Lysinibacter sp. HNR: one gene and its partner. The protein of the gene in region 2 binds, or shares a complex with, the protein of the main gene of each other region. Links are inferred from orthologs where the notes say so. Each region holds a gene or a part of one and is shown on either strand. Other genes may lie near its edges. The genes, in order: uvrA and mfd.

Region 1 (9,938 bases), 410 kb from region 2 along the record:
ATCAGCGTAACGACATTGATTTTTCCCGTGGAAACTTCCGGGTTCGCGGTGACACCATAGAGATTATCCCCATGTACGAAGAGCTAGCGATTCGAATCGAACTTTTTGGTGATGAGGTCGAAGCGCTTTACTTTTTACACCCGCTTACGGGCGATGTTGTGGGCAAACCGGATTCGGTTTCCGTCTTTCCGGGTTCTCACTACGTCGCTAGCGACACCGTTATGAAGCGGGCAATCGGACAGATACGTGAGGAATTAGATGGGCGACTGGTCGAGCTTAAAAAAGAAGAAAAGCTGGTAGAAGAGCAGCGTTTGCGTATGCGCACCACGTTTGATCTTGAGATGATGGAGCAGATCGGCTTTTGCTCCGGTATTGAAAACTATTCCCGTCACATTGATGGGCGCCAACCAGGAGAGGCTCCCCACTGCCTTCTCGACTACTTCCCGGACGATTTCCTTGTGGTTATCGATGAGTCACACGTTACGGTTCCGCAGATTGGTGCTATGTATGAGGGGGATGCCTCGCGTAAACGCACCCTGGTCGAACACGGCTTCCGTCTCCCCAGCGCACTCGATAACCGCCCTCTCCGCTGGGGAGAATTTAATGAGCGAGTGGGGCAGAAGGTCTATCTCTCCGCTACCCCTGGTAAATACGAGTTGGGTGTAGCTGACGGTATTGTGGAGCAGATTATCCGGCCCACCGGCCTGGTGGATCCGCAGATTGTTGTTAAACCATCGCTTGGGCAGATCGACGACCTTCTCGAGCAAATTACTCAACGCACCGACAAAAATGAGCGAGTTTTAGTCACCACCCTCACTAAAAAAATGGCCGAGGAACTCACCGACTTTCTCACGGAGGCGGGTGTTCGCGTACGATATCTTCACTCCGATGTTGATACGCTGCGTCGTGTAGAGCTCCTTAGTGAACTCCGTCAGGGCGTCTACGATGTCCTTGTGGGTATCAACCTGCTACGTGAGGGTTTAGACCTCCCCGAGGTTTCCCTGGTGGCTATTCTGGACGCTGATAAAGAAGGGTTTCTACGCTCCTCAACCTCGCTCATTCAGACTATTGGCCGAGCCGCACGTAACGTTACCGGTGAAGTACACATGTATGCGGATCGAATCACCCCGTCAATGCGGCAGGCGATCGACGAAACTGAGCGTCGCCGAGCGGTGCAGATTGCCTACAACAAAGAGCACGGTATCGACCCCACTCCACTGCGCAAAAAGATCAGTGATATCACCGAGGTTCTTGCCCGTGAGGACGCAGACACAGCTGACCTATTGGGGAGCACCCGTGACAAGAAAACGCCCACGCCTCGCGCAGCCCGAACCGGCATAGCCGCGCAGGGAGCAAACGAGCTCGAAGCGCTCATTGCAGACTTGAACGAGCAGATGCTCACCGCCGCCACCGAACTCAAATTCGAATTGGCCGCGCGCCTTCGAGATGAGGTTGCCGACCTTAAGAAAGAATTAAGAAGTATGATGGCGGCCGGGCACATCTCACACTGACAAATCAGTCCAGGTTTGTTAGCTTTTCAAACGAATGTCCTGTGTTCAACACATCAATCTTACGGAGAGTCACCATCAGTAATCAGTCTGCTTCCAGCGAAAAGACACGTGTCAGCGTCAAAGGCGCACGAGTACACAACCTCAGGGACGTTGATGTCAGCGTCCCTCGAAACTCTCTTGTGGTTTTCACGGGGCTCTCTGGTTCTGGAAAGTCCTCACTTGCTTTTGACACCATTTTTGCCGAAGGCCAGCGACGGTATGTCGAGTCGCTCTCGGCTTATGCCCGTCAATTTTTAGGTCAGGTTGATCGTCCCGACGTAGATTTTATTGAGGGACTCAGCCCCGCTGTATCCATTGATCAAAAATCTACTAATCGTAACCCTCGCTCAACCGTTGGCACCATTACCGAGGTCTACGATTACATGCGTCTGCTGTGGGCTCGCACGGGAGTCCCTCACTGCGCGGAGTGTGGCGAGGTTATTGAGCGCCAAACTGTTCAACAGATCGCGGACAAGCTTATGACGATGGATGAGCGCGTCCGCTTCCAGATTCTTGCTCCCGTGGTAACAGGCAAAAAGGGCGAGTTTGTTGATCTTTTTGCAAACCTTTCGACGAGTGGATTCTCACGGGCACTGGTAGACGGAGAACAAATATCACTCAGCGAACCGCCCAAGCTTAAAAAACAGGTCAAACACAATATTTCCGTTATTGTGGATCGTCTTGTTGCAGGCCCCGAGATACTGGGGCGTCTTACCGACTCACTTGAGACTGCCCTGCGTCTCACCGACGGTCTGGTCACGATTAACTACGTCGACGAAGAGGGCGATGCAGCGTGGCAGAACTTCTCTGAAAAGCTTTCCTGCCCTAACAACCACCCGATTCAACTCACAGAGATTGAGCCGCGTACTTTTTCCTTTAACGCTCCCTTCGGTTCCTGTCCAGAGTGTTCGGGTTTGGGCACTCGTATGTCTGTGGACGTGGATCTCCTCTTGGGAGATCCTGCGCTCAGTATTGCTGAGGGGGTTATTCTTCCCTGGACTACACAGGGCAAGGGGCTTTACCAGTACTACGAAAAACTCCTTATTGCCCTTGCAGAAGAACTTAATTTCTCGCTGAAAACACCGTGGGAAGAGCTTCCAGAAAACGTGCAGCAGGCAGTTCTCCACGGAAACAACTTTTCTGTGAGCGTCAAATGGAAAAATCGTTTTGGTCGGGAAATGTCATACAGCTCCGGTTTTGAGGGGGTTGTGCCCTATATCGAGCGTAAATATCTCGACATTGAAAAATGGGACGAATACCTACGTGAAATCCCCTGTCCTGTGTGCCACGGTAAACGTCTTAAGCCGGAGGTGCTTGCGGTCACCGTGGGGGACAAGAGCATCAGCGATGTGTGTGAGATGAGCCTGTCCGACGCTCAAAAATTTATGAACCAGCTGACGCTTACTGAGCGTCAGGCAGCCATCGCGGCCCAGGTGCTCCGAGAAATTCGTTTGCGACTTGAATTCCTCATCGAGGTGGGTTTGAGCTATCTAGACCTTGCGCGTTCCGCTGGGTCGCTTTCGGGGGGAGAGGCGCAGCGAATCCGATTGGCCACACAGATTGGCTCGGGCCTCACAGGTGTTCTTTACGTTCTCGACGAACCCAGCATTGGCCTTCACCAGCGCGATAATCGCCGTTTGATCGATACCCTGGTTAAACTTCGAGACCTGGGTAACACACTCATTGTTGTTGAGCACGATGAAGACACCATTCGTACGGCGGACTGGATTGTCGACATCGGCCCCGGAGCGGGGGTTGAGGGGGGAGAAATCGTTCACTCCGGGCACTATGACGAGCTACTCTCCAATAAAAACTCACTCACCGGAAAATATCTCTCGGGTGAACTCAGCATTGGTACGCCTCAAAAAAGGCGTCCCCGAGATAAGAATCGTAAACTCACCGTTGTCGGGGCAAACGCCAACAATCTTAAAAACGTTACGGTCGATTTCCCACTGGGTGTTTTTACGGCAGTCACCGGGGTGAGCGGTTCGGGTAAGTCTTCACTGGTAAACGATATCCTGTATCAAGTTTTGGCGGGAAAGCTTAACGGTGCGCGTACCGTCCCCGGTAAGCATAAACGGGTTACCGGCCTTGAACACCTAGACAAGGTTGTACACGTTGATCAGAATCCGATCGGACGCACCCCGCGCTCAAATCCGGCAACCTATACGGGCGTTTTTGATCGAATACGCACGCTTTTCTCGGAGACTCCAGAGGCTAAAGCGCGTGGCTACCTCCCCGGACGATTTAGTTTTAACGTCAAGGGAGGCCGCTGTGAGTCCTGCTCGGGTGACGGTACCCTGAAGATCGAGATGAACTTTCTTCCGGATGTCTACGTGGTCTGTGAGGTCTGTAATGGAAACCGCTACAACCGCGATACACTCGCGGTGCACTACAAGGGTAAAAATATTGCCGAGGTTCTGAATCTGCCTATTTCTGAAGCTGCCGAATTTTTTGAACCGATTAGTGCGATTCACCGCTATCTCAAAACTCTGGTTGACGTGGGTCTGGGGTACGTTCGTCTGGGTCAGAGTGCCACCACCCTCTCCGGAGGAGAGGCGCAGCGCGTAAAGCTTGCTACCGAGCTGCAAAAACGTTCCAACGGCCGAACGATCTACGTGCTTGACGAGCCAACCACCGGTCTACACTTTGAAGACGTGCGTAAGCTCCTCCTCGTTTTAAACGGCCTGGTCGACAAGGGCAACACGGTTCTGGTCATCGAGCATAATCTTGATGTGATCCGCTCAGCCGATTGGATCATAGATATAGGCCCGGAGGGGGGCGCGGGTGGTGGAACGATTGTCGCCACTGGAACACCAGAAAAGGTTGCTACTCACCCGGAAAGCTACACGGGGGAGTTCCTCGCCGAGGTCCTCGATATTAAACGCAAGCCGATTGGGCAGTCCATAGGCAATGACTGATCCCCAGGACTATCGTCCGGCCCGAGGGGAGATACCCACCGGGCCGGGCGTTTACCGTTTCTCGGATGAGCACAACCGTGTTCTTTACGTAGGAAAAGCTAAAAATCTACGCGCGCGTCTCAGTAATTACTTTGCCCCACTCGAATCGCTCCATCAGCGTACCAGGCGTATGGTTGTCAGCGCGAGCAGGGTGGACTGGACCGTTGTGGGCAGTGACTCAGAAGCATTACTGCTAGAGCACACATGGATAAACGAGTACCGACCACCCTATAACGTCGAGTTTCGAGACGATAAAACCTACCCCTACATTGCAATCACCCTCGCCCACGAAGCACCGCGCGCAATAATGACTCGTAATGCTAAAATACGTGGAGCAAAGTATTTTGGTCCGTATCCAAAGGTATGGGCGGTGAAAGAAACTCTGGGTCTGCTGCAGCGAGCCTTTCCTATCCGTACCTGTAAAGAGTCCGACTATAAACGGGCTATGAGCAGCGGAAAACCGTGCTTGGCCAGCCAAATCGGCCGCTGCGCTGGCCCGTGTTCTCAAAAGGTTTCTCGTGAAGAACACCGGGCGATGGTAAAGCAGTTGGTGAGTTTCCTCAGCGGGAATGATCGCAATATGGTGCGTGAGCTCACCAAAAAGATGGGGGATGCCTCTACCGAACAGCATTACGAAGAAGCCGCTAAACTGCGAGATCAGATTCAATCGCTTCAATTAGTTATGGCAAAGAGCGCGGTTGTTCTTGACGAGTCTGTTGACGCAGACGTGTTTGGCCTTGCGAGTGATGAGTTAGCCGCGTCAATTCACCAGTTTATTGTTCGTGGTGGTCGAATTAGGGGAGAGCGCAACTGGATAGTAGATCTGGAGCTTGAAGACTCACCCGCCACCCTGATCGAATCGATCCTGCAGACAGCATACGATCGTGAAAAGCCACCGCGTACAATCCTTGTTGCGATCCTCCCTCCCAATCGAAAGGTGGCAGAAGAGGCGCTGCGGCAGAAATTTGGGGGTGTTGCGGTTGATATTCGAGTGCCCCAGCGGGGGAACAAAGCCTCCCTGATGGAGCGGGCTCGCTCAAACGCCGAGCAGCATCTTGCCCTCTACAAGACTCGTCGCAGTGTTGACCTGGCGACCCGCACCGAAGCTTTAGCAACGCTGCAGGAAGCCCTCGGTATGGCGGAGGCTCCGCTGCGTATGGAGTGTGTTGACGTCTCGCATCTGCAGGGTACCCACGTTGTGGCTTCTCTGGTTGTTTTCGAGGACGGTCTGCCCTTTAAGGGAGGATATCGCCGCTACTCAATTCCCAGCACCACGGATGACACTGATTCGATTTATCAGGTTATCTCGCGCAGAGCGGTTCAGCTTGCGACTGCGGAACAGGAGGACGCCACCCCCGGTGCTTTTCGACACAGGCCTCAGCTAATCGTTGTTGACGGAGGTGAACCACAGGTGGCGGCGGCTGATCGGGCCCTCAGAGAGGCCGGAATAGCCGATATCGCGCTCTGCGGTATAGCCAAGCGCCTTGAAGAGGTATGGCTTCCAGGAGACCCTTTTCCCGTGATCCTCCCGCGTAACAGCGACGCCCTCTTTATGCTGCAACGCCTTCGCGATGAAGCCCACCGCTTTGCAATTACCTATCAACGGTCTCGGCGTAAAAAAGATATTGGCACGCAGTTAAGCGCTATTTCTGGACTCGGGCCGGCGCGTACAAAAGCTTTGCTGCGGCATTTTGGGTCCGTAACGCGCCTACGTCAGGCCAGTGCGGAGGCTATTGCCGAGGTTCCCGGCATTGGAAGCTCCCTGGCAAATACGATTGCAGGGGAGTTCCATAAACCGCAAACCAGCGCAAGTGGAGCTTCTAACGGTAGTCTTGAAGAAGGAAAAGAAAATTCGGCGGAAAATATTAATCTCCGTGGCGAGCATCACGTAATACATGAAAGCGGTGAGCATGTCGAGCCCTAACCCACATCAAGAAGTTCTCATAGTCACCGGTATGTCGGGTGCGGGACGCTCAACGGTTGCTAATGCCCTTGAAGATCTCGGGTGGTATGTGGTAGACAATCTACCTCCTCAAATGCTTCGTCCGCTGGCAGAGTTGGCCGACAAAGCGAGTGATACCTTGCCAAAGATTGCGGCGGTTGTTGACGTTCGCGGGGGAGATCTTTTCCAAGATATCCAACACGTCATTAAAGATCTGCGTATGGGATCACAGGTGCGTGTGGTCTTTCTTGAGGCGACCGATGACGTGCTCGTACGACGCTTTGAGGCGGTGCGCCGTCCCCACCCGCTGCAGGGTGAGGGAACGCTACTTGATGGAATAGCCGAGGAGCGGAATCGGTTACGTGAGCTGCGGGCCTCGAGTGACGTGGTGATCGATACCTCTCGTTTAAATATTCACCAATTAGCAACTGCCACCCACGATATTTTTGCCACAAACGATGACCCTGCGCTTCAGCTTACGGTTATGAGCTTTGGTTTTAAATATGGAATTCCCACCGATGTGGATTTAGTCGCGGACATGAGGTTTCTCCCTAACCCCTATTGGGTGCCTGAGCTGCGCAGCCTAACAGGAGCAAACGAAGAGGTCAAAGAGTTCGTTCTTTCGCGAGAGGGGGCAGCGGAATTTATCGAAAAATACTCTGAGGCGTTAGTGCCTGTTTTTGCTGGCTACCAACGAGAAAATAAACGACACGCTACAGTAGCTGTTGGCTGTACAGGCGGAAAGCACCGATCAGTTGCGGTCGCCCGCGAACTCGCAAACAGGTTTCAGAGCCTGCCCGGTGTTGTTGTTCATGTAAAACATCGCGATTTAGGTAGGGAATAAACATCTGCTTATATTGTGAGATAGCTTTCATTCTTATAAGGAGTAACAAGGTTGGCGCTAACTGCCGAGGTTAAAGACGAGCTTGCTCGTGTTATGGTGAGCCGCACCAGTGTACGAATCGCTGAAGTCTCAACGATCCTGCGTTTTTCGGGCGGGCTACATACTATATCGGGGCGTATTGCTCTGGAGTCGGAGTTAGACACCCCGATTATCGTTCGCCGCGTCCGTCGTGATCTTGCAGAAATTTACGGTGTGCGCAGCCTGGCTAGTGCCCAGGCTCGGGGAACCGCCCGTAAGGGGGCCCCGGGGTACCTCGTTCGAGTGTTAGAGGGTGGGGAAACCCTCGCGCGTCAAACCGGACTTTTAGATGCCCGCCGTCGCCCTATTCGAGGCCTACCTAATCGTCTTACCACGGGAACCTCCGATGAACTGGCTGCGATTTGGCGTGGTGCCTTTATCGCGCAGGGCACACTCACCGATCCCGGTCGTTCCTCGAGCCTTGAGATTAACTGCCCCACCAACGAGAGCGCGATGGCTCTTGTGGGTGCTGCAGGACGCCTAGGCATACCCGCAAAAAGTCGTGAGGTTCGGGGGGTGCACAAGGTTGTTGTGCGCGAGGGCGAGGCGATTGCCCAGATGCTTTCTCTTATGGGAGCAGCAAACACGGTTCGCTCCTGGGAAGCTATGCGTCAGCGGCGAGAAGTCAGAGCAACGGCCAATCGCCTCGTTAACTTTGATGATGCGAATCTGCGGCGTTCGGCGCAGGCAGCGGTTGCTGCCTGCGCTCGGGTTGAGCGAGCGCTAGAGATTCTCGGAGATGCTGTTCCCGCCCATTTACAGTATGCTGGTCAGTTAAGGCTAACCCACAGGGAGGCTAGCCTCGACGAGCTAGGCGCACACGCTGACCCTCCCATGACAAAGGACGCTGTGGCCGGGCGGATCCGTCGATTGCTCGCAATGGCAGATAAAGAGGCTGATCAACGGGGAATCCCCGGGACCGAGGCCAACCTACCTGCTGATTTTGATGATATGTAGGTAGAATTATACTTTCACGTTCGGAATTTCCAAACGCGTAATTTCACATCAAGGAGATGAGCACTTTGGCTACGTATACGCTTGGCGATCTGCCCTATGACTATTCGGCACTTGAGCCACACATCAGCGGAAAAATCATGGAACTTCACCATGATAAGCACCATAATGCCTATGTGGTTGGTGCGAACGCTGCGCTTGATCAGCTTGCAGAGGCTCGCGATTCAAACAACCTGGCAAACGTGAATAAGCTTGAAAAAGATCTAGCTTTTAACCTTGGTGGCCACGTTAATCACACAATCTTTTGGAACAACCTGTCACCAAATGGCGGAGGCCGCCCAACGGGTGAGGCTGCCAGCATGATCGATGATTTTTTTGGTTCCTTTGACAAGTTTGTAGCCCACTTCAACGCCACCGCACTGGGGGTACAGGGTTCCGGGTGGGCCGCGCTCACCTGGGATGTTGTTGGTCAGCGTGCCAACATCAATCAATTCTTTGATCAGCAGGCCAACTTTCCGGCTGGAACCATCCCGCTGCTTCTTCTCGATGTGTGGGAGCACGCTTATTACCTCGATTATCTAAACGTTCGTGCCGATTATGTCAAGGCGTTTTGGAACATTGTGAACTGGAATGACGTAGAAAAGCGCCTTGATGCTGCCCGTAAGCAGACTCCTGGCCTGGTCCTCTAGTAACCACGAGAGACGTCGTGGGGTGTGTGAGTCTCCACCCGGTGACACCCACACCCCACGATTTTCAAAAGATCGCGCATCTTCCATTCAGATGCCAACATAACAGGAGCAAATGTGTCCGCAAAAGTAGCCATTAATGGCTTCGGCCGTATTGGGCGTAACTTTCTTCGTGCAGCCCTCGCACAGGGGAGCGGCCTTGAGATCGTTGCGGTAAACGATCTAACCGATAACGTTGCGCTTGCGCACCTTCTCAAGTACGACTCCATTACGGGCCGCCTTGACGCAGATGTGCATCTTGACGGTGACCAGATTATCGTCAACGGTAAAAGCATCAAAGTTTTTGATCAGAGAGACCCCTCAAATCTTCCTTGGAAAGAGTTGGGTATCGACATCGTTATCGAGTCAACCGGATTCTTTACCAAAGCCGAACTGGCCCGCAAGCACCTTGAAGCCGGTGCAAAGAAGGTAATAATCTCAGCCCCCGCAAGTGGGGACGACGCAACCTTTGTCCTGGGTGTAAATGAGCAGGACTATGATCCGGCTGTGCATAACATCATCTCAAACGCGTCATGTACCACAAACTGTCTTGCACCCATGACTAAGGTCTTCCACGAGGCCTTTGGTATCAACAAGGGCCTCATGACCACGGTTCACGCCTACACCGCGGATCAGAACCTGCAGGATGGACCCCACGGTGATCTGCGTCGTGCCCGTGCAGCAGCCATTAACATCGTTCCTACCAGCACAGGTGCCGCCGAAGCCATTGGCCGCGTCATGCCCGAGCTTGCAGGAAAGCTAGATGGATATGCACTTCGTGTACCGGTTCCCACCGGCTCGGTCACGGACCTAACCGTTGAAACGGAGCGCACCGACCTAACGGTTGAAGAGGTGAACGCCGTGTTCAAGGCGGCAGCAGAGGGG
Region 2 (17,220 bases):
TGGCATCACCATGAAGGGCTTATCTCTCGCCGACGGTGTCATGCATCCCAACCAAACGGGTGCCGCTTTCCTCACCGTAAGTACGATGGAGGCACTTACCGGAGCAGGAACACGACCATAAAACAAAACGCCGGGTGCGCCCACAGGAACAAAGACACACCCGGCGTTTATCTTTCTGAACGGGTACGGGAAGAACCCGTTCAAAATCTACTCATGAGCAGAGCGCTCCAATCGTTCGTGTAGATCAGCCAATTGTTCCCGCAAAGCCGTAGGAATTCTATCGCCAAACTGCGCAAAATAAGCTTCAGTAAGATCACACTCCGCTAACCAGAGCTCGGGGTCTACAGTAAAAAGTTCCTCAAGATCCCTCTCGGGAATAGTCATTCCCTCAAGATTCAGTTCTCCCGGGGCAGGAACGGTTCCTACAGAAACTGCACGTCCTTCCACCTCGCCGGAAACACGTCGTACAACCCACTCCAAAACCCTCGTATTCTCGCCAAATCCCGGCCAGAGGAAGCGTCCGTCATCACCCTTGCGAAACCAGTTAACCTGGAAAATTCGTGGGGCTTTATCACCGAGAAGTTCTCCCATAGACAGCCAATGTGACCAGTAATCAGCCATGTTGTAGCCGCAAAAAGGGAGCATTCCAAAGGGATCCCGACGAAGCTCGCCTACGGTTCCCTCCTGTGCTGCGGTTTTTTCACTCGATACCGTCGCACCCATAAACACACCGTGTTTCCAATCAAGAGACTCCGTTACAAGCGGAACATTGGTGGCGCGTCTCCCGCCAAATAGAATTGCGTCGATGGGAACACCATCGCTCTCGTTCCACTCCTCCGCCAGTGTGGGGCACTGTTTAATCGGCACGGTAAATCGCGAGTTGGGATGTGCCGCTAACCGACCGGAGTCAGGAGTCCAATCGTTCCCCTGCCAGTCAATCGCGTGAGCCGGTGGGGTCTTTGTCATTCCCTCCCACCACACATCCCCGTCGTCGGTCAGAGCTACGTTCGTGAATATCGTGTTACCCCAGATGCTATTCATCGCGACGGGGTTGGTGTCATATCCTGTGCCGGGTGCAACACCAAAAAAGCCGGCCTCAGGGTTGATCGCCCGCAGTTGTCCGTCGGTTCCCGGGCGAAGCCACGCAATATCATCCCCGATGGTCTCAACGTTCCACCCCGGCAACGTTGGTTTAAGCATGGCCAGATTAGTTTTGCCACATGCGGAGGGGAAGGCTGCCGCTATGTGAAAAACTTTACCCGCCGGGCTTGTCAACTTGAGCAGCAGCATGTGTTCTGCAAGCCAGCCATCCTTGCGTGCCATGACGGTTGCGATACGAAGGGCAAAGCACTTCTTTGAGAGGAGCGCGTTCCCACCGTAGCCGGAACCGAACGACCATACCTCGAGGGTCTCAGGAAAATGGCAAATGTACTTTGTATCGTTGCAGGGCCATTCAACATCGTCCGCATCGTTAAGAAGGGGTGCACCAACGCTGTGTACGGTTTTTACCCACTCGATTCCCGGTGTGATGTGATCCATCGCCAATTGCCCCATGCGAGTCATAATCCGCATGTTGAGCACAGCGTATGGTGAGTCGGTCAGTTGAATACCCAGCTGTGAGATGTCACCCCCCACGGGACCCATCGAAAAGGGAACAACATACATGGTACGCCCACGCATTGAACCGCTAAAAAGCGGCTTAAGCGTTTGACGCATCTCGTCCGGAGCTACCCAGTTGTTTGTTGGCCCCGCATCCGTTTCGCGTTCGGTGGAGATGAAGGTGCGATCTTCTACCCGTGCAACATCATTCGGATGAGAACGGGCCAGAAAGCTTCCGGGACGTAAATTCTTGTTGAGTGGGATGAGCGTTCCCGTGGCCACAAGCTCCTCCGCAAGCAGGGACCACTCGTCCTGCGTCCCGCTGCACCAGTGAATGTAATCCGGCTGGGTGAGTGCCGCAACCTCTTCCACCCAGGTAAGGACATCTGGGTTTGTTGTGGTGGGAGAAGCACCAGCATCCGTAAGCTTTTCCGGGTGGATATGTGCCGGATTCATTTGCTGATCAGTTCTAGTCGGTAGCGAGTCAATGACGGTCATACTGACACTCCTAAAAGTCCTGCCTGCTGACGTATCGATAACGAATAACACGATACAGTGTTAGCAATAATTTTTGCCATACCCCTATGATTCGTCATAAAACGAGATCATAAGCATCAAATTGGATATCAAAAACCTCATTTTTTAACATATAGTAAAATCTATGACCCTCTCATCATCGCAAGCCCCCCGAGTGGAACTTCTGACCTTGGGGAAACGCCTCCGGTTTTTCCGTATGAAAGCAAGTCTCACGCTTGAGCAATTAGGCACGCAGATCAACATGGCCCCCAGCCAGCTCTCCCTCATCGAAAATGGCCATCGCGAACCAAAGCTCTCGCTGCTGCAGAAAATTGCACAAATTTTAGACATTGACCTCGCGGACCTACTCAGCACGGCACCGCCAGACAAACGATCCGCTCTCGAGATAGAGCTGGATCAGGCCCAGCACAGCCAGGTATACGCAAGCTTGGGGCTCCCCCTCATCCGCGGAACAAAATCGATTCCCGATGACGCTCTCGAATCACTCGTGGGCCTCCACCGCGAAATTGAACGCAGAGACCGCGCAGCCATTGCTACCCCGGAAGAGGCACGACGAGCCAATACCGAGAGCCGCCTCCGAATGCGTGAGCGCAATAATTACATCCCCGAAATCGAAGAACTCGCTGAGGAGTTGTTACGCAAGGCCAACCATACCACCGGAGCCCTCACCCACCGCACGGTGGCCATCATGGCCGAGCAACTAGGATTTACCCTCATCTATGTAGATGATCTACCCCACTCTACCCGCAGCATCACAGACCTCAAAAACGGACGTATTTATCTCCCTCCAGCTTCCATACCCGGCGGCCACGGTCTGCGTTCACTCGCCCTCCAAGCAATGGCCCACGCCGTTTTGGGTCATGACCGCCCCTCAAGCTACACCGAGTTCTTACAGCAGCGTTTAGAAATAAACTATTTTGCCGCAGCCTGTCTTATCCCCCAAAAGCGAGCGGTGGAGTTTCTGAGCACCGCAAAGAAGGAACGTAATCTGGCAATCGAAGATTTCCGTGATGCCTTTGGGGTAACACACGAATCGGCGGCCCAGCGCTTTACCAATCTGGGAACACACCATCTGGATCTGGAGGTGCACTTTTTACGATCGAACGGTGACGGATCCCTCCAAAAAGGTTATGAAAACGACGGTCTTCCCCTACCCGCAGACCCCACGGGAACCATCGAAGGACAGATACTGTGCCGTCGCTGGGGCGCACGCACGGCTTTTGAACAGACCAATCGCACAAGCGAGTTCTATCAATACACCGATACTCCGGCCGGCACCTACTGGTGTACCGTCCAGACGGGAACCACAGAGACAGAGTCTTTCTCCATCAGCTTTGGTGTTCCCTTTGATCAGGCCAAGTGGTTTCGCGGACGTGACACGACCAACCGCACGGTTTCACGATGCCCCGATCCTTCCTGTTGTCGCCGCCCCTCACAAGATCTCGCCAATCGCTGGGCCGATAGCTCCTGGCCGAGTGCGCGCATGCACGCACACGTCCTTTCTCCTCTTCCCCAGGGCTCATTTCCGGGAGTAGACGACACCGAGGTCTTCCAATTTCTAAGTCGCCATGCGGCACAGACCTAACAAAATCCGCAGCTTCATTTTCGCTACACTGGATTAATGCAGAGACTCTCTCCCCTCTCCCTTTCCGACGGCGCGGTGATGCGTAATGCCGAGCCACACGATGCGGCAGGCATTCTTCGGTGTATCCGTGAACTCGCGATCTACGAGCGTGAGCCCGATGCGGTAAAAAACACCGAGGATCTTATTACCCGAGCTCTCTTTGAGGACACCCCCTCCGTTTACGCCCATGTCGTTGACAGAGATAACGAGATTGTGGGAATCGCGCTGTGGTTTCGAAACTACTCCACCTGGACCGGGACCCACGGAATCTACCTCGAAGATCTTTTTGTGCTTCCTGAGTACCGGGGTTCTGGCTACGGAAAACAGCTACTCAAGTCACTCGCCTCGCTGTGTGTAGCAAATGGCTATCAGCGCCTCGAGTGGTCGGTACTTGACTGGAACACACCCTCGATAGATTTCTACCGTTCGATGGGCGCGCGCCCGATGACGGGCTGGTCCACTTTTCGCCTTGACGGTGATGCGCTGAGGGCCAGCGCCGAATAATCATCCGGTTCTCGCAGGGCTGAGGTCCGTCTTTCCCCGCTCCCGTGCGCTGTAGCGCCCGGGAGCGGGGAAAGACAGACCAAAATCTGCTAAGGCTTTGTCTCCGCGGGAGGCTTGGGCCGCGAGGCAAACTCCTCAAAGATCGCACGTGGCTGCTGCACCGCCTCAATACTCACGATGTCATGGCGCAGGAAGAAGTGGCCTACCCAACCCCCAAAAACGCGCCACTTACGTTCCCATGCGGGAATCGCAAGGCCGTGATAAAAACGGTGTGCAAGCCACGCGAAGTATCCCTTCATCGCAAACTTGCCCGATTGGAACACACCAACATTCATTCCAAGACCGGCCACGGCACCCATGTTTTTGTGGTTGTAATCGAGAAGTCCCTCGCCACGCAGATCAGCAACGATGTTACGGGCAAGGAGCTTGGCCTGCCGAACTGCGTGCTGTGCGTTGGGGACGCAGAATCCTCCGGGGCCGGGTGTTGCTGAGATGTCGGGGATCGCTGCGGTATCGCCAGCGGTCCAAGCACCCTGAAGGATGCCATTGTCACCCTCCACACGCAGGTCAGGACGTCCCCGAACGTGTCCACGCTCTCCAATGGGAAGATCCGTGCCTCTCAGGAAGGGTCGGGGCATCACCCCGGCTGTCCACACAATAAGGTTAGATTCAAAAGATTCGCCCGTTGACAATTCAATCTTGCCGTCCACCGCCGAGGAGAGCTGTGTATCCAGGTGAATCGTTGATCCCCGATCCGTAAGGGTCTTGATAACCCACTGGCTGGTTTCAAGCGACACCTCGGGCATGATTCGTCCCATCGCCTCGACCAGGTGAAACTTGGTCTCCTCAAAGGAGATCTCGGGGTAACGTCCCAGCAGGAGATTAGCAAATGAGCGTAGCTCTCCCAACGTCTCTATACCGGCAAATCCCCCGCCAACGATGGTCACCGTGAGCAGGCGCTCACGCTCTGGTCCCGCTGGAAGGCCCGCAGCTTTTTCGAAGTTACTGACAAGCCGGTCACGCACAGCGACCGCCTCCTCAATGGTTTTCATGCCGATGGCGTTATCCGCAACCCCGGGGATGGGGAATGTGCGCGACACCGAACCGGTGGCAATGACAATGTGATCGTACTCAAACTCGTAGGGCTCACCCGCGCTCGGAGTGATGGTTACCTTTTTATCAGCGTGTGATATCGCGGTTACCTTGCCCGCAATGCTCTTGGTGGTCTTGAGGTGACGGCGGCGAGCAACAACGGAGTGACGAGGTTCGATTGAACCGGCGGCCACTTCGGGCAAGAAGGGCAGATAGGCCATGTAGGGAAGCGGGTCAACAACCGTCACCTCAGCTTCACCGGCACGAAGCCACTTCTCAAGCTTCCACGCGGTGTAGAAACCTGCATAACCTCCACCAACAATTAGGATCTTTGACACAAAAGCACTTCCTTGATTAGCACTGATTTTAAGGATTGTGGGGGGCGCTTTCGCCCATGGGAAAACAATAGTTACAGTGTCAACCGCACCAATACCACAGATTAGTTTACCGAATGCTGAAGCTATTTATTACCAGACCAGCCGGATTGCTGTAACGCGATGTCTCCAATGGGGTTAGTTCCCGGCCCCACGGCAAGCGAGTGCCCCACCAGAGCGTGTAGGCATTTGACTCGATCAGGCATCCCTCCAGCGCTGATTCCCGCGATTTCCTCAACAACCGCGATACTCTCACGGTCGGCGATGTAGCTCTCGTGTGCGCGCTGATACTGGGCTCGAATCTCGTCGTCTTCACGCAGGAGATCGTTCATTTCGGCCATAAATCCGTTAGCCTCAAGGCTCGAGACAGCCGCAACAGCATCGGGGTGACACAGATAATAAAAGGTGGGAAACGGGGTTCCATCATCCAATCGCGGGGCCGTGGAAACCACAGAGGGTTCACCGTCTTGAGTGCGGGCAGAAATGCCCACCACGTTACGGGCGGGGCGGCCAAGCTGTTCCGTAACCGTGTTAATGTCGGCCTGCGTAGGGGGTTCAAACGGTGGTCGAGGCATTATTCCCCTGTTTCATCTGCGGGTGTCTCGGTGGGAGTTTGGTCATCAACGATTCCACCCTCGGTCGGTTTTGATCCCTCTGGAGCCAGGCTAGCGGCATCACCCTGCGTAATCCCCGCGCTAATAATTGAGTAGCCCAAAGCCCTAGCCCAATTGGTCTCGGTCTGTTGCAGATTCGCCGATGCGGGAGCCGCCTGAGCAGCAGGAATCTCTACGTCATCGATAATAACCAGTTGATTTTCTCCGGGCATCATGTAAAAGAGGCGGTTGCGCGCCTCCGCCCGCACGTAGGCGGGATCCTGCCAGCGTTCTTTTTCGGCGTTGGCGTTATCAAGCGCCTCTTGCTTTTGCTGCACGCTGATTTCGAGTGCAGCAATTTCTTGACGCTGGTTAAGATAGATCGACAGGCTCGGACTGATAATGAATGCGCCGAGAACGAGAAGCCCAATCATAATGATTGAAAAACCGGAGAATCGTAGGCCTTTTACCCAGGATCCGAGTTCTGCCGATTCCTCCCGAGAAGATGCGGCCCTGCGTCTGGTTTTAGGGGTGTTATTCATTCTTGAATCCTCCGCTGGCGACAGGAGGGCGAGACATCGGTACGATACCCCGCCCCCTCACACAAAAGTGGTTACTAGCCCTGGAATCGAGGGAACGCCGCACGGCCCGCAAACTGAGCTGCCCCGCCGAGCTCCTCCTCGATGCGCAGAAGTTGGTTATACTTTGCAACCCGCTCGCTGCGAGCGGGAGCACCCGTCTTAATCTGTCCGCAATCGGTGGCCACAGCCAGGTCGGCAATAGTGGTGTCCTCGGTTTCGCCCGAGCGGTGCGAAATAATGGCGGTATATCCGGCGCGCTGGGCCATAGAGACCGCATCAAGCGTCTCGGTCAGGGTACCGATCTGGTTGACCTTAACAAGCAGAGAGTTAGCCGCGCGCTCGCGGATGCCCCGCTCGAGTCGAACGGGGTTGGTCACAAAGAGGTCGTCACCAACCAACTGAACCTTGTTACCCAGTTCGGAGGTGAGGTGCACCCAGCCCGACCAATCATCTTCGTCAAGCGGATCCTCGATAGAGACCAGCGGGTAATTAGCAACAAGATCGGCGTAATAGGCAGCCATTTCCTCAGCAGAACGAGCCTTACCCTCAAACTGGTAAGCCCCCTTCTCAAAAAACTCACTAGAGGCAACATCAAGCGCGAGGGCGATGTCTTTACCGGGGGTAAAGCCAGCCTGCCTCACGGCCTCAAGGATAAGGTCAAGGGCCTCACGGTTGTTAGGGAGATCGGGCGCAAAGCCTCCCTCGTCTCCTAAACCGGTCGCCAGGCCCTTGCTCTTGAGCAGACTCTTGAGCGAGTGGTAGGTCTCAACACCCCACTGCAGGGACTCAGAGAAGGAGGATGCTCCCAGCGGTACGGCCATAAACTCCTGAATATCCACACCTGTGTCGGCGTGCGATCCACCGTTAATAATGTTCATGAGGGGCACGGGCAGTGTGTGCGCGTTTGGCCCACCCAGGTATCGGTAAAGGGGCAGTCCCGCGGACTCGGCTGCCGCCTTTGCAACGGCCAGGCTCACGCCAAGGATAGCGTTTGCACCGCTGTGCTTTTTGTTCTCGGTTCCATCAGCCGCAATGAGCGCGGCATCTACCAGGCGCTGATCGTCCGCCGAGAAATCTTCGACCGCAGGGGCGAGCTCATCAAAGACGGCAGCAACAGCCTGACGTACCCCCTTACCCTGGTAACGATTCTTATCACCGTCACGAAGCTCATACGCCTCAAAAGCACCTGTGGATGCACCGGAGGGGACTGCCGCGCGGCTAACCGTCCCATCTGTAAGACCAATTTCGACCTCAACCGTGGGGTTTCCACGGGAGTCAAGAATCTCACGAGCGATAACAGCATCGATAAAAGCCACTGGTTTCTCCTCTTAGGTATGTGGTTATGAGAACGAATGCTCCCGAAAGCTTGCTTTCCGTTATAGTCTACGCTGAGCGTCCGTGATGCACCGCAACCTGAGACGCGCGCCCTACAGCAGGGGCTTGATCCGCAGTTCCTCCGCCTTCTTGGTTTCCGTTGAGACAAACGCAAACTGCCCAAACCCTGCCTGCGCAAGACGCTCTAGCTGAGCGTTGAGGTTCTTGGCACGCCTTTCAACTCTCGTACGGATGCCTTGAGCGACCAGTTCCGTCTTAATCGACACGAGGACAGCTGGGTCTACATCTTTCTCAGAAATAAGAACCGTCGCATCTGACGCACCATCACCCGAAGTCTCAACCAGATCCACTATGCGCTCAAACCCAATCGAGAAACCGGCGGCAGGAACGTCCTTCCCGAGAAAGCGTCCGATCATACCGTCGTAACGACCACCGCCCCCCACGGAGCTTCCCGAACCCGGGTGAGAGACCTCAAAAATAGTTCCGGTATAGTACCCCATGCCCCGAACCAGTGTTGGGTCAAAGCGCAACTCGATACCCTCGGGGATTGAAGCGAGAGCTGCCCCTAACCTCACAAGCTGAGCCACAGCCTCAGGGTCGACGGTATCAGGTACAAGAGAGCGGATACCCGCTTCGGTGAGAGGCACCCCTCCGTTCACAACGTGAGGTTCAATCTCCTGAAGAATCTTTTCGAGCACAGCCGAAGCTTCCGGGGCAGACTCCGACAGCTCGGCGATCACACCATCCGTACCGATTTTATCGAGCTTGTCAATTGAGATCAGGGCCGCCTCCTGAGTCTCAACGGGGAACCCACAATAGGACAGGATTCCAAAAAGGATACGGCGATCATTGATCCGGATCACGCACTCACGCAGGCCAAGTTCGGCGAGCGCCGCCGATGTGGCCGTAATGAGTTCGATCTCTGCCAGTTGGCTCGACTCACCAATAATATCGATGTCTGCCTGCACAAATTGGCGATAGCGTCCCTTCTGCGGTCGTTCAGCCCGCCAAACGGGGGCAATCTGAATCGCGCGGAACACATCGGGTAATTCACCGCGATGAGTGGCATAGTAGCGGGCGAGGGGCACAGTGAGGTCGAAACGCAATCCCAGATCGCTCAATGATTCCGGGCTTCCGTTCTCGGCTGCCGTACGGATATCCTCGGGGGTGAGCCCACGCTTGAGGATGCCAAAAGACAGCTTTTCGTTGTCCCCGCCGAGCCCCGAGTGTAATCGAGCAGAGCTCTCGACAACGGGAGTCTCAATCTCATCAAAGCCGTGCATCGCATAAACACCGCGGATAGTGTTGAGTACGTGCTCTCGGCGAGATTTTTCGGAGGGCAGAAAATCTCTCATCCCACGGGGTGGGTTTACGGGTGTCGCCATGACGATTAAATATACCCACTGTGTATAGCACTATACAATTTTTGTGTCCACGTCTGTACAGGCGGGCTCTATAGACCGCCCGCAGGCGGCCGCGCTAGCTCCTGCACAAGCCTCCGCAGGGATGAGCGCAGCGCATCCTCCGCTCTTATTCCGTGATGCCTCGCTTCAATCACAATTTCAAGTAGAGCATCACCAAAGTTTTCTTCCAGCGTATGCCTCTCACCCTGCTGCACATTGATTTCTCGCTGGTTGCGCTCCGCCCGTTCAAGTATCTTGTCGGCCAGGGCAAGCGCGGGCATAGATAACGGGACGCCCTCAAGAATCATGCGGGACGGTGCTCCTTTTGATCGTCTCTGTTTCATCTGCTCCCACCCGGCATTGAGCTCTCCCACGGTGGTGGGACCCGCGTCACCAAAAACATGCGGGTGTCGATAGCGAAGCTTTTTCTCAAGCTGATCAACCACATCATAAATCACGGTCTGCTGTTGCCCTGCCTGCTGCACCGTGTTCTCACCCAGGATTTCGCTGTGTAAAACAACCTGATAGAGAAGATCACCAAGTTCTTCGTGAATGGCATCGGCGTTGCCCGACTCAATTGCCTCTATCAATTCGTAACACTCTTCTATCAGGTAGGACACAAGGGTGGTAGCTGTCTGCTGCTCGTGCCACGGACACTCTATTCTTAGGCGATGTATCGTCTGGACAAGCGCCTCCACAGATTGCACATCATTAACCTCATCCATGCCGCCTCACTTTCCAAACCTGATGCTAGCCCCACTTCCAAGCATGAGGCTAACCCCCATCCCAAACCTGATGCTGACCCCACCAATGAATAAATTCGACTATAGTTAGTCATTGGTGAATCGGGAAGTCTGGTCGATAAAAAATTTTTCGACCCTAGAAAGGCCCCCTATGAGACTGCTCCGCTCTAGCCGAACGTCCGCCATGTTACTTTTAACAGCGGCCATCCTCGGGCTAGCAATTGCCAACAGTCCCCTCACCTCCGTCGCACACGATATTCAAGGCACTAAGGTTGGTATCCCTTTTCTCGGAATTAGCATGTCTGTGGGTCACTGGGTCAGCGATGCCGTGCTTGTGATCTTTTTCTTTATTGTTGCTATTGAGTTGAAACACGAGTTTCGTGAGGGCGAGCTTAACTCCTACGGCAAAGCTATTAAACCCGCGATTGCGGCGCTGGGCGGTGTTCTTGTTCCCGCGATAATCTACATCATTTTCACATGGGACTCTGGTTACCAGAGCAGTTGGCCCATCCCCACGGCAACCGATATTGCGTTTGCCCTGGGCGTTCTTGCGATTGTGGGGCGTGGACTACCCTCGACGGTTCGTGTGTTCCTTCTCGCACTGGCCGTACTTGACGATCTAGCCGGCATTATCTTTATCGCCGTATTCTTCACTGTGGATCCCTCAATTGGGCTCATTGTCATCGGAGTCATACTGAGCGTGTTCTTCGGCTTTTTAAGCAAGCGCTTTGCCAGGCTCAAAAATGGCGAATACCCGGGAAGTAAGCGATATCGTGTTGAGGAGTACACACTGATCATAGCCATGATTCTTGTGGGGTTTGCCACCTGGTACGTGATATACCAATCGGGTATCCACGCAACTATCGCGGGTGTGATGTTGGGATTTGCTATGAGTGGAAAACCGGCTACTCAGGCACAGTACGTACTCGAGCCTCTCAGCAATGTTGTCGTTCTACCGCTCTTTGCTTTCTCCGCAGCACTCGTAACACTTCCCGTGCTAGCCGAGACCCCGCTTGAGGCACCCTTCTGGGCAATTCTGTTTGCGCTCCCCCTCGGCAAGCTGATCGGTATTGTCGGAGCCACACTACTCGCAGATAGGTTCGTACGTACCACCCACCCCTCGGTTTTGAGCTTTGGCGACATAGTTGTCACGGGAGCCCTCGGCGGTATTGGATTTACCGTTTCTCTCCTCATGAATGAGCTTGCCTTTGGCATTGACCGTGAGGTTGCTGATCAGGGCGTGCTCGCGGTTCTTGCGGGCTCTGCGATCTCGATTGTGATGGCTGTTATCCTGATAAGAATTCGAGTACGCCACCACCGCACTGTACCGACACCCTCAGCATCATGATTTCCTTACAATGTAGATAAAATCTAAAGCTTTACTTGCTAAAGTTACTGTATTGATTGCTCTCAAGATGACCAGGCATCAATATTGAGAGTGTCCAATAACTACAGAAGGATGATAGGCCATGTCTCAAACCGTATTTGAGCGTTACGCGCCTCAAAAATCAACAATTCTTGAAGCACTCGCTCCCAGCGTTAATCGCCCCTTCTGGCTTGATGATGTTGCGCAAGTAACAAAATATCCAAGATACCGAGGGCCCTCCACCTTTGATCTTGCAATTGTTGGTGGCGGATATCTAGGTTTGTGGACCGCAATCCTCGCTAAAGAACGCAACCCGAATCGCAGCGTTATCCTTCTCGAAGGGCAAAATGTGGGATGGGCGGCCTCCGGCCGAAACGGTGGTTTTTGTGATGCCAGCCTGACTCACGGCGAGGAAAATGGTCGGGCCCGGTGGCCTGAAGAGTATGAAGCTCTCGATTCTCTTGGTCGGCAAAATCTCAACGAGATTGAGGCAGCGATTGAGCGCTACAGCATCGATTGTGAATTCGAACGCACGGGAGCGCTCACCGTCGCGACCGAACCTTACCAGGAAAAAGAGCTACGCGGTGAGGGGTATCTTTCCGGTGAAGAAGTACAGCAAGAAGTGAGTTCCCCTACATACCTGGCAGGTGTTTGGGACAAAGACTCTGTTGCCATGCTTCACCCGGCAAAACTCGTTATGGAGCTTGCACGAGTGGCAACAGAGCTCGGAGTGAAGATCTTTGAACGTTCCCCGATAACCGGTATAGAACCTCCCACCGAACTCGATAACGGACGGGTACACCTGCGCACAGCGGCGGGCCCCGTCTCCGCGTCACGAGTTGTGCTCGCAACAAATGCATTTCCGTCACTGCTCAAGCGCTATCGTTTCCACACGGTTCCTGTCTATGACTACGCTCTGATGACAGAACCCCTCACCTCACAACAGATGGACTCCATTGGGTGGAAAAACCGCCAGGGCATCTCGGATATGGCCAATCAATTTCACTATTATCGTCTCAGCCGAGACAATCGCATCCTCTTTGGCGGCTACGATGCCATCTATAACTATGGTGGACGAGTCGACTCTAAATATGATGATCGCCCGCAAAGTTTCGAGCGGCTCGCCAGCCACTTTTTCACAACTTTTCCGCAGTTAGAAGGGGTCACCTTCACTCATCGCTGGGGAGGGGCAATTGACAGCTCCACACAGTTCTGTGCCTTCTATGGACAGGCCCGCGAGGGAAAAATTGGATACGCATCAGGATTCACCGGACTCGGTGTGGGGGCGACACGCTTTGCCGCCAACGTCCTGCTCGATCGGATCGAGGGACTACATACCGAGCGAACCGCCCTACGGATGGTTCGTGAGGTTCCACTCCCCTTTCCGCCTGAACCCTTTGCCTACGCCGGAGTGCAGGCAACACGGTGGTCAATGGATCAGGCCGATCACAACCAGGGTAAGCGCAATTTTATCCTCCGAACGCTGGACAAGCTCGGACTCGGGTTTGATTCCTAGCCGGATGCGTCTGGGATAATAACCTCAAGCAATTTGCTCACCCACTCAACCAGTTCGACACCGGTCAGAGTAACACCGTGGGTAACGGGAAGGGGCACCTGTATCACCCCGGTCGCGGCTGTGTAGCGTGATCCAGGGTAGAGTCGCTGCATTCGAAGCTGGCGGGAGTCGGGGAGTTCTACCCGCTCAATCTTGATGTTGGGTCCGAGCACAACCACCTTGCTCAATCCGAGCTTGGCTGCACGGTGCCGAAGCTGCGAAACCAGCAGAAGTGTCTCTACCTCGTCCGGCAACGCACCGTAACGATCAACAAGCTCTTCAACAACAAGACCCAACTGGTCTTCATCTGCACTCGCGGAGCTCGCGGCAGAAAACTTTTGATAGGCTTCCAGTCTCAGGCGTTCACTATCCACATAGTCCTCAGGAATGTGAGCTGCCACCGGTAACTCCAGAGTAAGCTCAGTCAGTGTGGCCACGTCCTCACCGCGGAAGGTGTTAACCGCCTCCCCAATCATCCGTAAATAGAGGTCAAATCCGACCCCCGCAATATGTCCCGATTGCTCACCACCCAGCAGATTTCCGGCACCACGAATCTCAAGATCCTTAAGCGCCACCTGCATTCCAGAACCCAACTCATTATTGGTGGCTATAGTCTCAAGCCGTTCGTGAGCCGTTTCGCTCAGCGGCCTATCAGCATCATACATAAAGTAGCCGTAGGCTCGCTCACGACCCCGACCTACTCGACCACGAAGCTGGTGCAGCTGACTCAGACCATACTTATCTGCGCGATCGATGATGATGGTATTGGCGTTAGCGATGTCCAGCCCGGTCTCAACGATTGTGGTTGACACGAGAACGTCAAACTTCCGCTCCCAAAAGTCCACAACTACCCGCTCCAGCGTTGCTTCAGAGAGCTTACCGTGCGCCACCGCTATACGGGCCTCCGGCACAAGCTCGGAAAGGTGAGCTGCCGTGCGCGTGATGCTTGACACCCTGTTGTGTACAAAGAAAATCTGTCCCTCCCGCAACAGTTCACGTCGAATAGCTGCCGCGATCTGTTTATCCGATTGAGGACCCACAAGCGTGAGAATCGGGTGTCGATCTTCCGGGGGCGTGGCTAAGGTAGACATCTCACGGATACCGGTAACAGCCATTTCCAGGGTGCGTGGGATCGGGGTTGCGCTCATCGCCAGGATATCTACATTAGTTTTCAATTTTTTGAGCATGTCTTTATGCTCAACCCCAAAGCGCTGCTCCTCATCAATAATCACCAAGCCCAGATCCTTATAGATGATCCCCTCGGAGAGCAGACGATGAGTACCAATCACCACATCGACAGAGCCGTCTGCAAGACCCTGCACGACCTCTCGCGCTTCCTTATCAGTTTGAAACCGACTCAGCGCCCGCAAACGCACGGGGAATCCTGCAAAGCGATCCTGAAAAGTCTCAAAGTGCTGTTTGACAAGCAGTGTTGTGGGCACGAGCATAACAACCTGTTTCGAATCCTGCACCGCTTTAAAGGCCGCGCGAACAGCAATCTCCGTTTTACCAAAACCCACGTCTCCCGACACCAGACGGTCCATGGGTATGGGAGACTCCATATCGCGCTTGACAGCGTTAATAGTGGTCAGCTGGTCAGGAGTTTCTACAAAAGGAAAGGCCTCTTCCAATTCGCGCTGCCACGGGGTATCTGCCGAAAAAGCAAAACCTTTACTCGACATCCGAGCCGAATATAGCTTCACGAGTTCAACCGCAATGTCACGCACGGCCTTACGCGCACGACCCTTAGCCGCTGACCAATCGGAACCCCCCATTTTACTCAGTGCGGGCGCTTCTCCCCCGACGTAACGCGAGAGCTGATCAAGCTGATCCGTTGGTACAAAAAGTTTGTCCGCGGGATAGCCGCGCTTTGAGGGAGCATACTCAAGCGCAAGATACTCACGCAGAGTTTTAGTTACGTTTCGCCCAGAACCCGTTGTAATCTCACGCTGTGTTAACTCGATAAAACGCCCGATGCCATGGGTTTCGTGTACCACATAGTCTCCCGCTCGTAGCTGCAAAGGATCAACAACGTTTTTGCTGCGGCTGGCCAGCTTCTTAACCTGCCCAGCCTGATAGGACACGCTACGACCAAAGAACTCTGCCTCGGTGATAACCGCAAATCTGGCTTCGTTGCTCACAAACCCGTGTTCGATTGAACCCGCAGTAAGCGTAGCCGCGAGCGGTTCCGGGGAGCCACTCAGATCCGGCACCAATCGAGCAGGAATCTCATTTTCTAAGAGGACGTCATGAGCTCGTGCCGCGGTTCCCTGTCCCGCTGCAGTCACAAGTACACGCCACCCGTCACGAACCAGGTCGCCCACATAGTTCACCGCGCCGTCCATGCTGCCTCGAAAACTAGGTATTGCGTCCGCAGTAATGCGCACATAATTTTCAGTGTTTTCCTGTGCCTCTGCTGGATCCTCCAGGTCGTGTTGAAACGTACTGAGGGTCCACCAGGGGCGGCCAGCCCGAGAGTCCTTCAGTGATTCAAGCGTGAGGAAGTCTCCCCCGGACAGGTCTATGGGAGCCTCTGCCCCGGAGGTAGCAGCGCTCCACGCAGCAGCAAGAAATTCTCTGTTGGTTTCAGAGAGACTCGCCGCGCGTGTCCGCACACGCTCGGGCGAAACAACCGCTATCGCTGCCTCCCGCGGTAAATAGTCTGTGACGGGAACGAGCTTGTTCACAAGTACGGGCGTGAGGCTTTCCATGCCCTCGGCCGGAATACCCTCAGCTACCTTATCGAGCATTGTTGTCAGGTTAGGAAACTCGCTCCGCAACTCCCGTGCCCGCTGTTGGACACCTTCATCCAGGAGCAGCTCACGGCTAGGAGCAAGAATTGCCTCGGTCATTTTGAGAGGTAAACTTCGCTGATCGGTAACTGAAAACGCACGAATTTCCTCCACCTCATCACCAAAAAATTCAATGCGTAACGGATGCTCTGCAGTGGGAGAGAAAACATCAAGCTGTCCTCCGCGCACGGAAAATTCACCGCGCCGCGTCACCAGGTCAACCCGGGCGTAGGCCAGGGATACCAGTTTTTTACTGGTTTCGGAGAGATCGTAGCCACGTTCGCCCACAACAAAATTAAGCGGTTCGACAGACAGTAGGTTATCGGCTAGTGGTTGAAGAGCAGCGCGCACCGCCCCCACAACAATGAGGTGGGTTCCTAATTCCGGTGTCCACTCGCTCATGACACGGAGCGCAGCGAGCCGTTTACCCACGGTTTCTGTGCTGGGGCTCAGACGTTCATGTGGGAGTGTTTCCCAGGCTGGGAACTCGAGAATGGTGGCTTCTGGCAAGAGAGAAGCAAGTGATGCACGTAGACTCTCGGACTCACGGCTGGTAGCTGTCACGATAAAAAGAGCGGATGCAGGTTTTACCGATGCCCTGCGCTGAAGAAGACCGGCCAACAGGGGTGGACGAATAGCCTCAATGAGGGAAAAATCAGCGTCTTCCGACGTGTAGGTAAGCGCTCGAGAAAAGCTTTCAGAAGGCAGGAGAGAATCAATAATTCCGCGAAGAGTCACCGCATAATACTACCCCGGCTCTCAGGGTGTTGCACTTCGGGAACGGAGCACGAACCTCTTCTTACTTACGACTCACCCACACCTGCACCCAGGTTATCCAGCTCAGTGTAAACCTTCTAGGGTCTAAGATTTCGGAGCGTGAAATCGCTGTTGAGCTTCGAGTAACCCCACCGACACAACGGCTTCCACCGCATCCGCAGCCTCTGCGAGAACAAGCGCGAGTGATTGACGTTCAGTCGAGCTAAACTCCCGGAGCACGTAGTCAGCAGGATCTTGCCGACCCGGTGGGCGCCCGATTCCAACACGCACCCGAGTAAAGTCTGGGCTGTCCACAGCTTTGGCAATGTCACGCAACCCATTGTGTCCTCCGTGCCCTCCACCACG

The links.
Region 1: the proteins of mfd (region 2) and uvrA are in contact, whole or in part, in a crystal structure (PDB 4DFC), measured with the Escherichia coli proteins. The link is inferred for Lysinibacter sp. HNR from one-to-one orthologs.

What each region holds. Positions count from the first base shown.
Region 1 is NZ_CP121684.1:1,480,617-1,490,554, forward strand. Bases 1,203-4,671 are described here. They hold uvrA (excinuclease ABC subunit UvrA), read left to right. Parts: upstream 1,203-1,567; coding sequence 1,568-4,471; downstream 4,472-4,671. Other genes in these bases: uvrB (excinuclease ABC subunit UvrB), read left to right, coding at 1,203-1,511; uvrC (excinuclease ABC subunit UvrC), read left to right, coding at 4,464-4,671. In the rest of the region: more of uvrB, read left to right, coding at 1-1,202; more of uvrC, read left to right, coding at 4,672-6,434; RNase adapter RapZ, read left to right, coding at 6,421-7,296; DNA-binding protein WhiA, read left to right, coding at 7,348-8,331; FrondiHNR_RS06695 (superoxide dismutase), read left to right, coding at 8,397-9,017; gap (type I glyceraldehyde-3-phosphate dehydrogenase), read left to right, coding at 9,132-9,938. UniProt on the Escherichia coli protein: The UvrABC repair system catalyzes the recognition and processing of DNA lesions. UvrA is an ATPase and a DNA-binding protein. A damage recognition complex composed of 2 UvrA and 2 UvrB subunits scans DNA for abnormalities.
Region 2 is NZ_CP121684.1:1,075,453-1,092,672, reverse strand. What follows is about bases 13,064-17,220. They hold mfd (transcription-repair coupling factor), read right to left. Parts: upstream 16,837-17,220; coding sequence 13,264-16,836; downstream 13,064-13,263. Other genes in these bases: pth (aminoacyl-tRNA hydrolase), read right to left, coding at 16,960-17,220; FrondiHNR_RS04765 (FAD-dependent oxidoreductase), read left to right, coding at 13,064-13,267. In the rest of the region: FrondiHNR_RS04820 (SGNH/GDSL hydrolase family protein), read left to right, coding at 1-121; FrondiHNR_RS04815 (phosphoenolpyruvate carboxykinase (GTP)), read right to left, coding at 208-2,097; FrondiHNR_RS04810 (XRE family transcriptional regulator), read left to right, coding at 2,261-3,721; FrondiHNR_RS04805 (GNAT family N-acetyltransferase), read left to right, coding at 3,758-4,264; FrondiHNR_RS04800 (FAD-dependent oxidoreductase), read right to left, coding at 4,354-5,694; FrondiHNR_RS04795 (DUF501 domain-containing protein), read right to left, coding at 5,817-6,305; FrondiHNR_RS04790 (septum formation initiator family protein), read right to left, coding at 6,305-6,865; eno (phosphopyruvate hydratase), read right to left, coding at 6,940-8,220; hisS (histidine--tRNA ligase), read right to left, coding at 8,332-9,624; FrondiHNR_RS04775 (MazG nucleotide pyrophosphohydrolase domain-containing protein), read right to left, coding at 9,693-10,367; FrondiHNR_RS04770 (Na+/H+ antiporter NhaA), read left to right, coding at 10,537-11,733; more of FrondiHNR_RS04765, read left to right, coding at 11,855-13,063. UniProt on the Escherichia coli protein: Couples transcription and DNA repair by recognizing RNA polymerase (RNAP) stalled at DNA lesions. Mediates ATP-dependent release of RNAP and its truncated transcript from the DNA, and recruitment of nucleotide excision repair machinery to the damaged site.